Regions from separate parts of the Streptococcus vulneris genome, predicted to be linked through region 1. Evidence: predicted binding sites of a transcription regulator. Region 1 holds the regulator's gene; each other region holds the start of a gene.
The links. The regulator Rex, encoded in region 1, represses fermentation and respiration genes when NADH is low (regulators of the CRP and FNR family bind a similar motif). The targets are predictions, from matches to a motif close to TTGTGAANTANTTCACAA.
Positions count from the first base shown of each region.

Region 2: a site for Rex is predicted at 2,167-2,184, ahead of KUA57_RS06590 (formate/nitrite transporter family protein). Genes of this name have one in related genera too.
Region 3: a site for Rex is predicted at 2,657-2,674, ahead of KUA57_RS05045 (zinc-dependent alcohol dehydrogenase family protein). Genes of this name have one in related genera too.

Region 1 covers NZ_JAHUZC010000001.1:105,997-110,835, forward strand. Annotated here, with positions in the region: gene KUA57_RS00530 (ribose-phosphate diphosphokinase) at 1-596, shown strand, start outside; gene KUA57_RS00535 (cysteine desulfurase family protein) at 606-1,721, shown strand; gene KUA57_RS00540 (DUF1831 domain-containing protein) at 1,726-2,073, shown strand; gene KUA57_RS00545 (DUF4649 family protein) at 2,081-2,296, shown strand; gene KUA57_RS00550 (redox-sensing transcriptional repressor Rex) at 2,379-3,020, shown strand; gene KUA57_RS00555 (gamma-glutamyl-gamma-aminobutyrate hydrolase family protein) at 3,038-3,727, shown strand; gene radC (RadC family protein) at 3,724-4,404, opposite strand; gene pcrA (DNA helicase PcrA) at 4,447-4,839, opposite strand, start outside.
Region 2 covers NZ_JAHUZC010000008.1:67,780-72,618, forward strand. Annotated here, with positions in the region: gene gyrA (DNA gyrase subunit A) at 1-1,322, shown strand, start outside; gene KUA57_RS06585 (class A sortase) at 1,322-2,065, shown strand; gene KUA57_RS06590 (formate/nitrite transporter family protein) at 2,209-3,006, shown strand; gene KUA57_RS06595 (O-acetylhomoserine aminocarboxypropyltransferase/cysteine synthase family protein) at 3,154-4,434, shown strand; gene KUA57_RS06600 (DUF2130 domain-containing protein) at 4,530-4,839, shown strand, end outside.
Region 3 covers NZ_JAHUZC010000005.1:86,106-90,944, reverse strand. Annotated here, with positions in the region: gene comGA (competence type IV pilus ATPase ComGA) at 1-927, opposite strand, end outside; gene comGB (competence type IV pilus assembly protein ComGB) at 1-38, opposite strand, end outside; gene KUA57_RS05050 (DUF1033 family protein) at 1,005-1,370, opposite strand; gene KUA57_RS05045 (zinc-dependent alcohol dehydrogenase family protein) at 1,521-2,579, opposite strand; gene pbp1b (penicillin-binding protein PBP1B) at 3,050-4,839, opposite strand, start outside.

The DNA.
Region 1 (4,839 bases):
CTGGTGTCGATCGTATCCTTACGCTTGATTTGCATGCCGTTCAGGTTCAAGGCTTCTTTGACATCCCTGTCGATAACCTTTTCACAGTTCCCCTATTTGCAAAACATTATTGCGATAAGGGCCTACTCGGTTCAGATGTTGTCGTGGTTAGCCCTAAAAATTCAGGTGTAAAACGTGCTCGTAGCTTAGCTGAATATCTTGATGCTCCTATCGCCATTATCGATTACCCTCAGGACGATGCAACTCGTAACGAAGGTTATATTATTGGTGATGTTGAAGGTAAGAAAGCCATCTTGATTGACGATATTTTAAATACAGGACGCACCTTCTCTGAAGCTGCTAAAATCGTTGAACGTGAAGGGGCTACAGAAATTTATGCTGTTTCTAGCCACGGTCTCTTCGTTGAGGGAGCTGCTGAACTTCTCGACAATACTAATATTAAAGAAATTCTTGTGACTGATTCAGTAGCAACAAAAGAAAAAACTCCTAAAAACGTATGCTACATCACTGCTAGTGAGTTAATTGGTGATGCTATCGTCCGTATCCACGAAAGAAAACCAGTCAGCCCACTCTTTGCCTACAACAAAAAGAAATAAGGTGATTCTTTGATTTATTTGGACAATGCTGCAACGACTCCCATGTCAGCAGTTGCTATTTCAGCTATGACCAAGGTTATGCAAGAAACTCATGGAAATCCTTCTAGTATTCATGGGCATGGCCGTCAAGCTGGCAAGCTCTTACGCGAAGCCCGTCAGGAACTAGCCCAGTTACTGGGAACAAAACCTCAACATATCTTTTTCACTTCTGGTGGGACTGAAGGCAACAATACTGCTATCATTGGCTACTGCCTTCGTCATCAAGAACAAGGAAAACACATCATCACAACTGCCATTGAGCACCATGCCGTCCTTGAAACCATTGATTACTTGGTTCAACACTTCGGTTTTGAAGCAACCATTATCCAACCAGAAAATCAAGAAATCACAGCCCAACAAATTCAAAAAGCTTTACGTGATGATACAATTTTGGTTTCTACCATGTTTGCCAATAATGAGACAGGAAACCTACTTCCCATCGCTGAAATTGGCCAAATACTCAAGCAACACCCTGCTGCCTATCATGTTGATGCAGTTCAAGCTATTGGTAAAATACCAATTCACCCAGAAGAGTTGGGCATTGATTTTCTCACCGCTTCTGCACATAAATTCCATGGTCCTAAGGGAATCGGTTTTCTCTATGCTTCTAGCATGGACTTTGATTCCTATCTCCATGGTGGAGACCAAGAACAGAAAAAACGTGCAGGTACTGAAAATTTGGCTGCCATCGTAGGCATGGTTGCAGCCCTAAAAGAGGACCTAGAAAAACAAGAAGAACATTTTCAACATGTACAAAATCTAGAAACTGCCTTTCTTGCAGAGCTAGAGGGAGTTCAGTATTACTTGAATAGAGGAGAATATCATCTCCCTTATGTCCTCAATATTGGATTTCCTGGCCAAAAAAATGACCTCTTACTCCTTCGTTTAGATTTGGCTGGAATTTCAATCTCTACTGGCTCAGCCTGCACTGCAGGCATTGTCCAATCCAGCCATGTTCTTGAAGCTATGTACGGAGCAAATTCAGAACGCTTGAAGGAATCCGTTCGTATCAGTTTGTCGCCACAAAATACTGTTGAAGACCTACATACCCTCGCAAAAACCTTAAAAGAAATTATCGGAGGTTAGCCATATGGCATTTGAAAAAACCATTCAGTTAAAAAATTGTCGTTACGACTACACTCTTAGTCCTTCTGTTAAAAAATTCACCCTTAAGGACAACACCTTTTTTGAGACTAAGGTTGGTAACTATGAATTGACTCGCCTTTTGGAAAAAGTTCCGAACAGCGGTGAGGGATTCCAACTCAAAATCATCATTAACAAGGAACTTACAGGTGCTAAAATCAATATCACTGACAAGTTTGGGCTACGCCTAGTTGATATTTTCAAATCAGAAGACCACCACATTCATCAGGAAAAATTCTACTTCCTCATGGATAGCTTGGTAGAACGTGGTGTCTTTACAAAATCGGAAAGATAGAGCCAAAATGTTTGAACTGACCTATAAGGACAGCTATCATGTAGAGCGAACTCTCAAGTATGAGGATTACGAAGCTCTCATGCTGGCTCTGTCAGGATGTGTTACCCTACCAGATACACTTTATGTAACTTCTTTGACCTTTAAAGGACAAGAAGTTTACCAAGGACTGGTCGGAGACCTCTACCGTTTTCTATCACATGCAGATTTTTTACATCAAAACTAAGATTTTTCTTAGTTTTTTCTTATTTTTGTTGATTTTTTCACAATGTTTCTATAAAATAGAAGAATAGAAAGGTTGTGATTTTGTGAAAGATAAACAGTCTGCTATTCCAAAAGCTACAGCGAAAAGACTCTCTCTCTACTATCGAATTTTTAAGAGATTTCATGCAGAAAAGATTGAACGTGCCAACTCTAAGCAAATTGCAGAGGCTATCGGTATTGATTCCGCGACCGTACGTCGTGATTTTTCCTATTTTGGTGAACTAGGTCGTCGTGGTTTTGGCTATGATGTCAAAAAACTGATGACATTTTTTGCCGATTTACTCAATGATAACTCTATTACCAATGTCATGCTGGTAGGTATTGGAAATATGGGCCATGCCCTTCTCCACTACCGCTTCCACGAGCGTAACAAGATGAAGATTATCATGGCCTTTGATCTAGATGACCATCCTGAAGTCGGTACCCAAACTCCTGATGGGATTCCCATTTACGGAATTTCTCAAATCAAGGATAAAATCAAGGATGCTGATGTGAAGACTGCTATCTTGACTGTTCCCAGCGTCAAGTCGCAAGAGGTTGCCAATCTCTTGGTGGATGCTGGCGTGAAAGGAATCCTCAGTTTTTCACCAGTCCATCTGCATTTACCAAAAGACGTGGTCGTTCAATATGTCGATTTGACAAGTGAACTCCAAACTCTCCTCTACTTCATGCGAAAAGAGGATTAGAAAGCGAAAATCATTTTATGAAAAAACCAGTTATTGGGATAACAGGAAACGAAAAAACTCATCCAGATGATGACATCATGATGAGTTACGCAGCAAAAGGCTTTGTTGAAGGCGTTAAAGACGCTGGAGGGATTCCCATCATCCTACCGATTGGTGATCAAGAAATGGCTAGCCACTATATTAGTTTGATTGACAAGCTCATCTTGACAGGTGGGCAAAATGTTGATCCAAAATTCTATGGTGAACCAAAAACCATCGATAGCGATGACTATCACCTTCAAAGGGATATCTTTGAACTGGCCCTCATCAAGGAAGCTATTAACCAGAAAAAGCCTATTTTCTCCGTCTGCCGTGGGACTCAACTCTTTAATGTTGCCATGGGTGGAACTTTGTATCAAGATATCGAAGACCACTGGCAAGATTGTTCTGCCGAGTACACAACTCAACGCTTGATGACAGAACCAAATACTGTTCTTCGAGAAATCTATGGAGAAATTTCCCATATCAACTCCTTCCACCACCAGAGCATCAAAGATTTAGCACCTAACTTAAAGATTGCAGCTCATGATCCTAAGGATGGTATCATTGAAGCTGTCATGAGTACAGATGATGTCGCCTTTCTCGGTGTCCAATGGCACCCAGAATTTCTTTTTGAAAATCGTCCCAAAGATAAAAACCTCTTTGACTATGTCGTCAATGAACTTTAGATTAAATCCGTCTTTTCACGATAACTAAAGTAATTAGAATGAGAGACAATCAAATGGTCCAAGAGGACAATCCCCATCAGGTCACAGGCTTCTTTTACAAGTTTAGTCACATGATCATCATTTCGGCTAGGGGCTACCGCTCCTGAAGGATGATTGTGGACCAAGATAAGAGAGGTTGCCATATGCTTGATAGCATAGTGAAGAATCTCACGTGGTTCAGCAATACTACGAGTAGCTGAGCCGATAAAAATGGTCTGTTGATGAATGATTTGATTTTGAGTATTGAGATAGAGCGCCACCAGGTGCTCTTGTTTTTTATGTCCCAACTCCTGTTGCATCTTCTTGGCCAACTTTTGACTGCTGAGAATACTTTCCATCTCAATAGTTTCATGTTTGTGAATACGATGCCCCAGTTCAATCATAGCTTGTAATTCTATGGCCTTAACACGCCCAATACCAGACAGACTCTGTAATTCCTGCAGGGTCATTTTTTTCAAATCCGTTAGACTTGAAAGGTTGTTCAAAACTTTCTGGGCAATTTCAAAAACACTAGCTTGACGTGTTCCTGTCCTAAGTAAAATAGCTAACAACTCTTGATTACTGAGCGCTTCAACTCCTTCTTTTGCCAGCCTTTCTCTTGGTAATAGTGAATCTTCTTGGAATGAAATACTGTACATAAAAATCCTCCTCACTTTATTATTCGTGAGAAGGATGGAAAATTATATTTTTTTCTCAATTGGGGCTACACTAGCTAAAAGTTTTTTCAAACCTACTTCTGGGAAATTGATTTTTAATTCCTGCCTAGCACCGCTTCCTGAAACTTCCAGAACAGTTCCCTCTCCCCATTTCTTGTGGAGAGCAATGTCACCAATGGACCAATTTGCCTCGCTAGACCCTGATTTTGCTCCAGCTGTAAATTGACCAAATGGGAGACCGCTTGACTGGATAGTTTTTGGTGCCACACCGCGTTTACGGTCTTGAAGGGCCTGGGCAAGACTCATACCTTGACCAAAGGCGAGACCACCACTGCTATAAGATGTCTTAAAGCTTGTATTTACAGGACGAGCCAGACCTTGATACTCAAGTAAGTCTGAGCTGATTTCGTTAATAAA
Region 2 (4,839 bases), on a different contig from region 1:
CACTAGACCATATCGACGAAGTGATTCGTATCATCCGTGCTAGTGAAACGGATGCGGAAGCACAAGCTGAGTTGATGAGCAAGTTTAAGCTTTCTGAACGTCAAAGTCAAGCTATTCTTGATATGCGTCTTCGTCGTTTGACAGGTTTGGAACGTGATAAAATTCAGTCTGAGTATGATGATCTCTTGGCTCTGATTGCCGATTTAGCAGATATTCTTGCTAAGCCGGAACGTGTTTCTCAGATCATCAAAGATGAATTAGACGAAGTTAAGCGTAAGTTTGGCGACCAACGTCGTACTGAATTAATGGTCGGTGAAGTCTTGAGTCTTGAAGATGAAGATTTGATTGAAGAATCAGATGTCTTAATCACTCTTTCTAACAAAGGATACATCAAACGTCTGGACCAAGCTGAGTTTACTGCTCAAAAACGTGGGGGTCGTGGTGTTCAAGGAACTGGTGTCAAGGATGACGATTTTGTTCGTGAGTTAGTGTCAACTAGTACCCATGATCACCTACTCTTCTTTACAAATAAAGGACGTGTCTATCGCCTGAAAGGATATGAAATTCCTGAATATGGCCGTACTGCTAAGGGATTGCCAATTGTCAATCTTTTGAAATTGGATGAAGGTGAAAGTATTCAGACCATCATCAATGTTGAATCTGAACGCAGCGATGATGCTTACCTCTTCTTCACAACTCGTCATGGTATTGTGAAGAGAACCAGCGTTAAGGAATTTGCTAACATTCGTCAAAATGGACTTAAGGCTTTAAACCTCAAAGATGAAGATGAGCTAATTAATGTATTACTAACAGAAGAAAATACGGATATTATCATTGGTACCAAGCTTGGTTATGCAGTTCGCTTTAATCAATCAGTTGTTCGTGATATGAGTCGTATCGCCACTGGTGTGAAAGGTGTTAACCTTCGTGACGGAGACACAGTTGTTGGTGCTAGTGTGATTACAGACCAGGACGAGGTTCTTATCATCACAGAAAAGGGCTATGGTAAGCGCACAGTTGCGACCGAATATCCAACTAAAGGTCGTGGTGGTAAAGGAATGCAAACCGCTAAGATTACAGAAAAGAACGGTTTTCTTGCTGGTCTTATGACCGTTAAAGGTGATGAAGATTTGATGATTATCACTGATACAGGTGTCATGATTCGAACCAATGTTGCCAATATTTCACAAACAGGTCGCTCAACTATGGGAGTTAAGGTGATGCGCCTGGATCAAGATGCCAAAATTGTAACCTTTACAACGGTTGCAGCCGCAGAGAAAGAAGAAGTTGGGGCAGAAAACGAAACAGAAGGTGAAGCATAATGTCTCATAAAAAGAATAATAAGAAAATCAAACGAAAAAATCTGCTGACAAATATCTTAGCTGTATTTCTCATACTGATCTCTATTGCTTTAATTTTTAATGCAAAGATTCGTGATGCATTTATTGCTTGGAATAGCAATAAATACCAAGTTAGTCAAGTATCAAAAGAAAAAATTGAAGAAAATCAGGACACAGAGGGAAATTTTGATTTTGATTCAGTAAAAGCCATTTCCTCTGAAGCTGTTTTAGCCTCTCAATGGGATAATCAAAAATTACCTGTTATCGGAGGAATTGCAATACCTGAGCTTGAAATTAATTTACCTATCTTTAAGGGGATTGCAAATGTCAATCTTTTATATGGTGCGGGTACCATGAAGCGTGACCAAGAAATGGGTAAAGGGAATTATTCATTAGCTAGCCATCATATTTTCACAGGTGATAATGCTAGTCAGATGCTTTTTTCTCCACTAGATCGTGCGAAAAAAGGGATGAAAATTCACTTGACAGACAAGAATAAAGTGTATACCTATGAAATTAGTGAAGTGAAACGAGTTACACCAGATAGAGTAGATGAAATTGATGACCGAACTGGTGTTGATGAAATTACTTTAGTAACTTGTGAGGATGCAGCAGCTACTGAGCGGATCATTGTAAAGGGTGATTTGAAAGAAACAAAAGATTATTCACAAACATCTGATGAAACTCTGACAGCCTTCAATCAACCATATAAACAATTTTATTAGTTCTAAAAGAATCAGTGAAGATTAAGTTTCATTGATTCTTTTAATATTTTCATAAAATAAACTTTTATGAAATACAGAAAACGTTTCCTTAATTCTAAAGTTTGTGATATAATTATCACAAATAAAAGTTTTAGGAGTTTATTATGGTTTCTTCAGAATTTATCTCAAAAATTGAATTTGCTTGCAAGAAGAAGGAAAGTCTTTATAGTCAAAGCAAATTTAAGTATGCGATTCGTTCTATGTTTGCAGGTGCATTCTTAACTTTCAGTACAGCTGCGGGTGCAGTAGGGGCTGACTTGATTAATAAGATCGTACCAGGTAGTGGACGCTTCCTCTTCCCATTTGTATTTGCTTGGGGCTTGGCCTACATTGTTTTCTTGAATGCCGAGTTGGTAACATCAAACATGATGTTCTTAACTGCTGGTAGTTTCTTGAAAAAAATCTCTTGGAGAAAGACAGCTGAGATTTTACTTTACTGTACCTTGTTCAACCTTATCGGGGCTTTGATAGCAGGTTGGGGCTTTGCCCACTCAGCAGCTTATGCACATCTGACTCACGATAGTTTTATCTCAGGGGTTGTTGAGATGAAGTTAGGCCGTTCAAATGAATTAATCTTGCTTGAGGCGATTTTGGCAAATATTTTCGTAAATATTGCGATTCTTTCATTTGTTTTGGTCAAAGATGGTGGTGCCAAACTTTGGCTTGTGTTGTCAGCTATTTACATGTTTGTATTCTTAACAAACGAACACATTGCTGCGAACTTTGCTTCTTTTGCGATTGTTAAGTTTAGTGTTGCAGCAGATTCAATTGCTAATTTCGGTGTTGGGAATATGCTTCGCCACTGGGGTGTAACCTTCATTGGAAACTTTATCGGAGGAGGCCTCTTGATGGGTCTTCCATATGCCTTCCTCAATAAAAATGAAGATACTTATGTAGATTAAGAAAATGAGCACGATTGAGTCGTGCTTTTTTCATCTTTTAAATAGGGTAATAGCTATTTCTTATATCAAAATATAGAAAACTGATATTTGTAAACTATAACTTAAGGTGCTACAATATCCTTAATCAAACTATTTGGAGGTCGCCCTATGACTCGTGATTTTAAATTTGAAACTTTGCAACTGCATGCTGGTCAAGTTGTGGATCCAGCTACCAAGTCTCGTGCAGTGCCGATTTATCAAACAACATCCTTTGTTTTTGATGACACGCAGGAAGGTGCCGATTTGTTTGCCTTGAGAAAACCAGGGAACATTTATACTCGTATCACCAACCCTACAACAGCTGCTTTTGAAGAAAGAATCGCTGCTCTTGAAGGTGGTGTTGGAGCTCTTGCAACAGCATCAGGTATGGCAGCAGTGACTTATACGATTTTGGCTCTTGCCCATGCTGGTGACCATGTAGTAGCAGCCTCAACTATTTACGGTGGGACCTTCAATCTCTTGAAGGAAACCCTTCCTCGTTATGGTATCACAACAACCTTTGTCGATGTGGATAATATGGAAGAAGTGGAAGCAACGATCAAAGACAATACCAAGCTTGTCTTGATTGAAACCTTGGGGAATCCCTTGATAAATATTCCTGACTTGGAAAAATTGGCTGAGATTGCGCATAAACACCAGATTCCACTCGTTTCAGATAATACCTTTGCAACACCTTATTTGATTAACGTTTTTTCTCACGGTGTAGATATTGCTATTCACTCTGCGACTAAGTTTATCGGAGGGCATGGTACGACTATTGGTGGAGTGATTGTCGATAGCGGTCGTTTTGACTGGGCGGCTTCAGGGAAATTCCCTCAATTTGTTGACGAGGATCCAAGTTATCACAATTTGAGCTATACTCGTGATGTGGGGGCAGCAGCCTTTATTATCGCTGTCCGTGTTCAATTGCTTCGTGATACAGGTGCAGCCTTGTCGCCATTTAATGCCTTCTTGTTACTCCAAGGACTGGAAACCCTTTCTCTTCGCGTGGAACGCCATGTGCAAAATGCAGAGAAAATTGTTGATTTCCTTGTCAACCATCCTAAGGTAGAAAAGGTCAATTATCCAAAACTTGCTGATAGTCCTTACCATGCCTTGGCTGAGAAATACTTGCCTAAAGGTGTGGGTTCAATCTTTACCTTCCATGTCAAAGGTGGGGAGGCAGAAGCACGCAAGGTTATTGATAATTTGGAAATCTTCTCTGACCTTGCAAATGTGGCAGATGCCAAGTCTCTTGTTGTTCACCCAGCAACAACTACTCACGGTCAATTGTCAGAAAAAGACTTAGAAGCCGCAGGTGTCACACCAAACCAAATCCGCTTGTCTATCGGTCTTGAAAATGTAGAAGATTTGATTGAAGACTTGCGCTTGGCCTTGGAAAAAATTTAAAGAAAAAGAAGATAAACAGTGGGTCTCGACTCACTGTTTTTGATTTTCCCTCAGGCATGATATAATGGTTACAGAAGTCTAGAAAGAGGAACGATATGAACGAAATCAAATGTCCCAACTGTGGGGAAGTCTTTACAGTAAATGAAAGCCAGTATGCCGAACTTTTGTCCCAAGTAAGAACGGCAGAGTTTGATAAGGAATTGCACGATCGCATGAAGCAGGAACTGGCCTTGGCTGAGCAAAAGGCCATGAATGAGCAACAGTCTAAACTAGCTCAAAAAGACCAAGAAATTGCGCAATTGCAGAGTCAAATCCAAAACTTTGATACAGAGAAAGAGTTGGCTAAGAAGGAGGTTGAACAGACAAGCCATGAGGCTCTCTTAGCAAAGGACAAGGAAGTGCAGG
Region 3 (4,839 bases), on a different contig from region 1:
TTTTTCCGTTTCAGCCTGAAGACTTGTGATATGTCCATCTTTAAGAAGCTGGTCAATCTGTTCATTCCAGCTAGTTGGCTGGTGTTCTTGATAGTCTTTGTTTGCAAAGTCAACAATTCCTCCTCCCCCGATTAATCTCTGGTAACAAACACCTTGCAGAACGACTGCCAATTCCTCCTCACTCACACCCAACTCCAGCAGGCGCTCATAAACACCTCGAATGCTCTTGGCATGGATGGTTGAAAAGACTGTCGCCCCTGTCAAACTGGCTCTAACAACTGCACGCGCCGTCTCGCTGTCCCGAATTTCTCCGATAATCAAGAGATCTGGCCGATGACGCAAGGAAAGTTTGATGAGATTTTCATAGGTCAACCCGATTGCTTCGTTCAACTGCAACTGAAGCATGTCGTCCTGCTTGATTTCTACAGGATCTTCGATGGACATAACTTGCTGTCCTTTAAAGAGTAACTTGGCCAATTCATGCATCAAGGTCGTCTTACCACTGCCGACTGGACCAGCAAAGAGATAGAGACCACGTTGCCTATACTGCTTGCCAAGTTCTTCAATATCCTGAAACCAAAAATGCAAATCCTGCTCCTCATCATGCAACAAGCGAATCACCAAACTCTCCTGCCCTCGATAATCGCCTACAGTAGATAGACGTAGGGACGCCATCTTCTGGTCATATTCATAATCACAGGAACCAAGTTGACTACGTCGCTTTTCTCCCACATTCATACCCGCCACAAACTTAAAGTGACTAATAACGGCCGCAAACTTTTCAAAATCATAGCTACCAATTTTACAGCGCTCGTCTCCTACCCTCATATGAAGCTCATAATCGTCTAACTTAGGAACAAAATAAATATCCTGCGCCCCTTTTTTCCGAGCCGAACGAATGATTTCTTGTGCAATTTCTTGAACCATACTTACCTCCTCACCTATACTATTCGCAAAGATTTGGGAAAAATAAAAAAAGCAACTCCAAAAAAGTTACTTTTTCTCTATTTTAATTTCATACGGCAAGAACGGTGCCTTTCCTTACCTGTTTGTTTTTCATAGCCTGGACGTAATTTTTCATCTGGGATAACCTGCTCATCCTGTAAAAGAGCCAAAGAATGGTATTGTTGTAAATAGTCATCACATTCATCACACCAGCGTTGGTCTTCCGGATCCCAAAAAATGGTCATCAAGTCACTTCTACTTTTATAAAGAGGGGATTCTTGTTCCAATCTAAACCAGCAAGTTTTATAGTATTTGAGAGCATCATAATACTGGTCAAATTTTCTACTTGCTACAATATCTTCTTCCCAACCTTCTAAGAACCACCACGGTTCAAAATCTCCGTACATTTCTATAACACGATACATATTCATTCATTCCTTTGTACCGTATATTATAACCAATTCCGCTAAACAAGGAAAGAAATATGCTCATTTCTTAATTTTTTGATAAAAAATCCAGCCATCTGATGGATGACTGAATTTCTATTCGCTTATGTTTCAAAATCTTTTTACTACCTAGGCTTCAGAAATATCGTTTTCAATAATGACTTTGATTGCATGGTGGTCTGCTGCCTTACTGAAGACTTCATAGGCTTTTTCAATTTCACTTAGTTTGAAATAGTGAGTTACCAATTTTTCTGGTTCAATCTTATGACTTTCAAGAGCTTTCAACAATTGTGGAGTGGTATTTGTAGATACCAAACCAGTTGTTACATTGATGTTGCGAATCCAAAGTTTGTCCAAATCGAATTCAACTGGTTTACCATGTACACCACAGTTGGCAACTGTTCCGTCTATACCGATAATCTTTTGACAGAAATCAAATGTTGTAGGAATACCGACAGCTTCGATAGCGACATCCACACCACGACCATCTGTCAAATCATAAATTTCTTTAATGGCTTTTTCAGGGTCTGAAGAATTAACTTTATGAGTCGCACCAAATGATAAAGCAGTTTCCAAGCGGTTATCGTCTAAGTCCACCATAATCAATTTGGCTGGTGAGTAAAACTGAGCTGTCAAGAGAGCAGCCAATCCAACAGGTCCTGAACCAATAATGGCTACACTACAACCAGGTTCTACTTTCCCTTTCAAGACACCAATTTCATACCCAGTAGGCAAAATGTCTGATAACATAACCAAGGCTTCATCTGACAAGTCTTCTGGAGTATGGTAAAGAGTATTATCTGCATGAGGGACACGTAGATATTCAGCCTGCATACCATCAATTAAGTGACCGAAAATCCAGCCCCCTTCGTCTTCACAATGGGCATAAATTCCTTTTTTACAGTAGTAGCATTTACCACAGGCACAGACACAAGAAATCAAGACCTTGTCGCCTTTTTTGAAGTTCGAAACTCCTTCTCCAACTTCTTCAACAATCCCAATCCCTTCGTGACCAAGAATGGTACCACTTTGGCAAGCGGGAACATCCCCTTTGATAATATGGAGGTCTGTTCCACAAATAGTGGTTTTTACGATACGCACAATAGCGTCTGTTGGCTTGCGAACAACTGGTTTGTCAACGTCAACAAAAGAAGCAAGTCCTGGTTTAACATAAGTATAGGCTTTCATAAAGCATTCCTCCGTTTTTTTATTTGTACTATTTACAATATAATTGTAAGCCTTTTCGTTTGTTTCTTCAAGTATTTTTGTGATTTTTTTAACTTTTTTATTTACCGGTAAAGTAATATAGATAAAAAAGCAGAAGCTAGTCTGCTTTCATCCTTAACAAAGAGAAATTTCACTACTCCAGAAGAACTTTCGATTAACATAAAACGACTAAACAAAAATGATATTACTGATAAATGGAGAATATTCTTCTATATCATTAATAAACTAGGACGTCAAAAACAATAGAATTTTCAGGGAATTTCTATTCTAAAATCACGAATAATCTCTGCAATATTATCTAGATTGCAATATATATTAGACATTTTACTAACAATTTTTATAATAGCTTTTATCTTTAAGAGCACAATAACGGCCTTGCTTCTCTCTTAACGAGATTCAAGACCGTTATATAATATTTTTATTTTATAGCTCTACCTTCTACTATTTGGTTGTGTAGATGATGAACTTGATGTACTGCTAGAACTACTACTTGAACTTGGCGTAGATGAGAAACTACCAATAATACTTGACCAAGCATTTTGATAATCTGCTTCACTTCCTCCAATAGCAAAGTGATAGCTAGTCGTAGGAGCTCCCGCCTTATTAGCCCAATAGCTCGTTACAGTAGCCCCTGAAAGATCCACTGTTTTTCCATTAACGGATACTTTGCCTGGCTTCTGTCCTGTAGATCTGAGGACCTGAGATTGGGTCACACTAGAATCAAGATTAAAGCGTTCATTGCCCCAAACACCAGGCTCAGCCTGTTGGATAGCATTGACCAAGTAAGCCATATATTTGGCATTTCGATAATGTCCAGCCCCCTTAGCCATTGGGCGGTTGTCATCATGCCCTAGCCAACCACCTAGAGTCAATCTTGGTGTTGACAGCATGAGCCACATATTTTCATCTTCATTGGTTGTACCAGTCTTACCAATCCAGTCTGCACGAGCTAAGCTTGAATTGATAGAAGCCAAATCCGTTTGGAAACTTGAAGTGATTCGAGATGAAATCACCTCACGAAGCAAACTCTGCATAATTGTTGCCGTTGCCTTCGAGTACACTTGAACTGGCTTGTCTTGAAATTCATAGATTACTCTACCATCAGATGATTCAATCTTAGAAATCACATGTTTCTGATGGTAGACACCGTTATTGGCAATTGTTTGATAACCATTGGTATGCTGGGCGACTGTGACTTCAATACCGCCGCCCATAGGCAGACTTTCGATACCGTACTCTGGAATCTCGTAACCCATTTTCTCCATATAGCTCTTAACATCGACACCTTTTTCACGAAGCATGCGATAGGTCCAATAGGCTGGAATATTCCATGAATAGTTTAAAGCATCACCCAAATTGACCATATCTGTGCCTTTACTACTACCATGCACAATCGGACTACCATTTGCAAAATTTGTAGGATAATTTGACAATATGCTAGCACTTCCCATCAAACCTTGGTCAATGGCAATTCCGTAGGCCAGCAAAGGCTTGGTTGTAGAGGCTGGCGAACGCTTGGTATCAAAGGCGTGATTGTTTTGGTTAGTCTGGTAATTACGACCACCAACAAAGCCTAGAACAGCCCCCGTTTTATTGTCCATCAAAACATTCCCTACTTCAGGTTGCCCAGTCGAATCATCTACTAAATGACCATAGTTCGCAACTGCATTTTGCATGGCCGCATGGATTTTTTTATTGATCGTTGTAGTGATTTTGTAGCCACCATTACTTAGTTCCTGCTCAGCTCTCTCATGATAAGCCTTTCGAATCGCTTCATTTTTCAACTCTTGGTTAGAGACATTGTCCTGTCGAACTAAATAATCATACATACGGTCTGTCGCTTCAGCCATAGCTGTAAAGTAGAGATAATCCCTCGAAACAACATTGACAGTTCCTGATGGCAAGAAGTCTTGTTTGAGATTATAGTCCTTGTACTGGTCGTATTCTTCCTGAGTCAGAGCACCCGTACGGTACATGTTGTAGAGAACATCCTTGGCCCGCTTCAAACCAAGTTCTAAGTCTTCATCACTCTTTAACTCTCCAGTATTTTCATAAGGGGAATAAGTAATCGGACTCTGTGGCAAACCTGCTAGGAAGGCAGCTTGGGGAATACTCAGCTTGTTAGCATCGATACCGAAAATCCCTTCAGCAGCTTGCTGGGCACCTGCAATATTCTGCCCTTTATGATTTCGACCAAAGGGAGCAACATTGAGATAAGTAG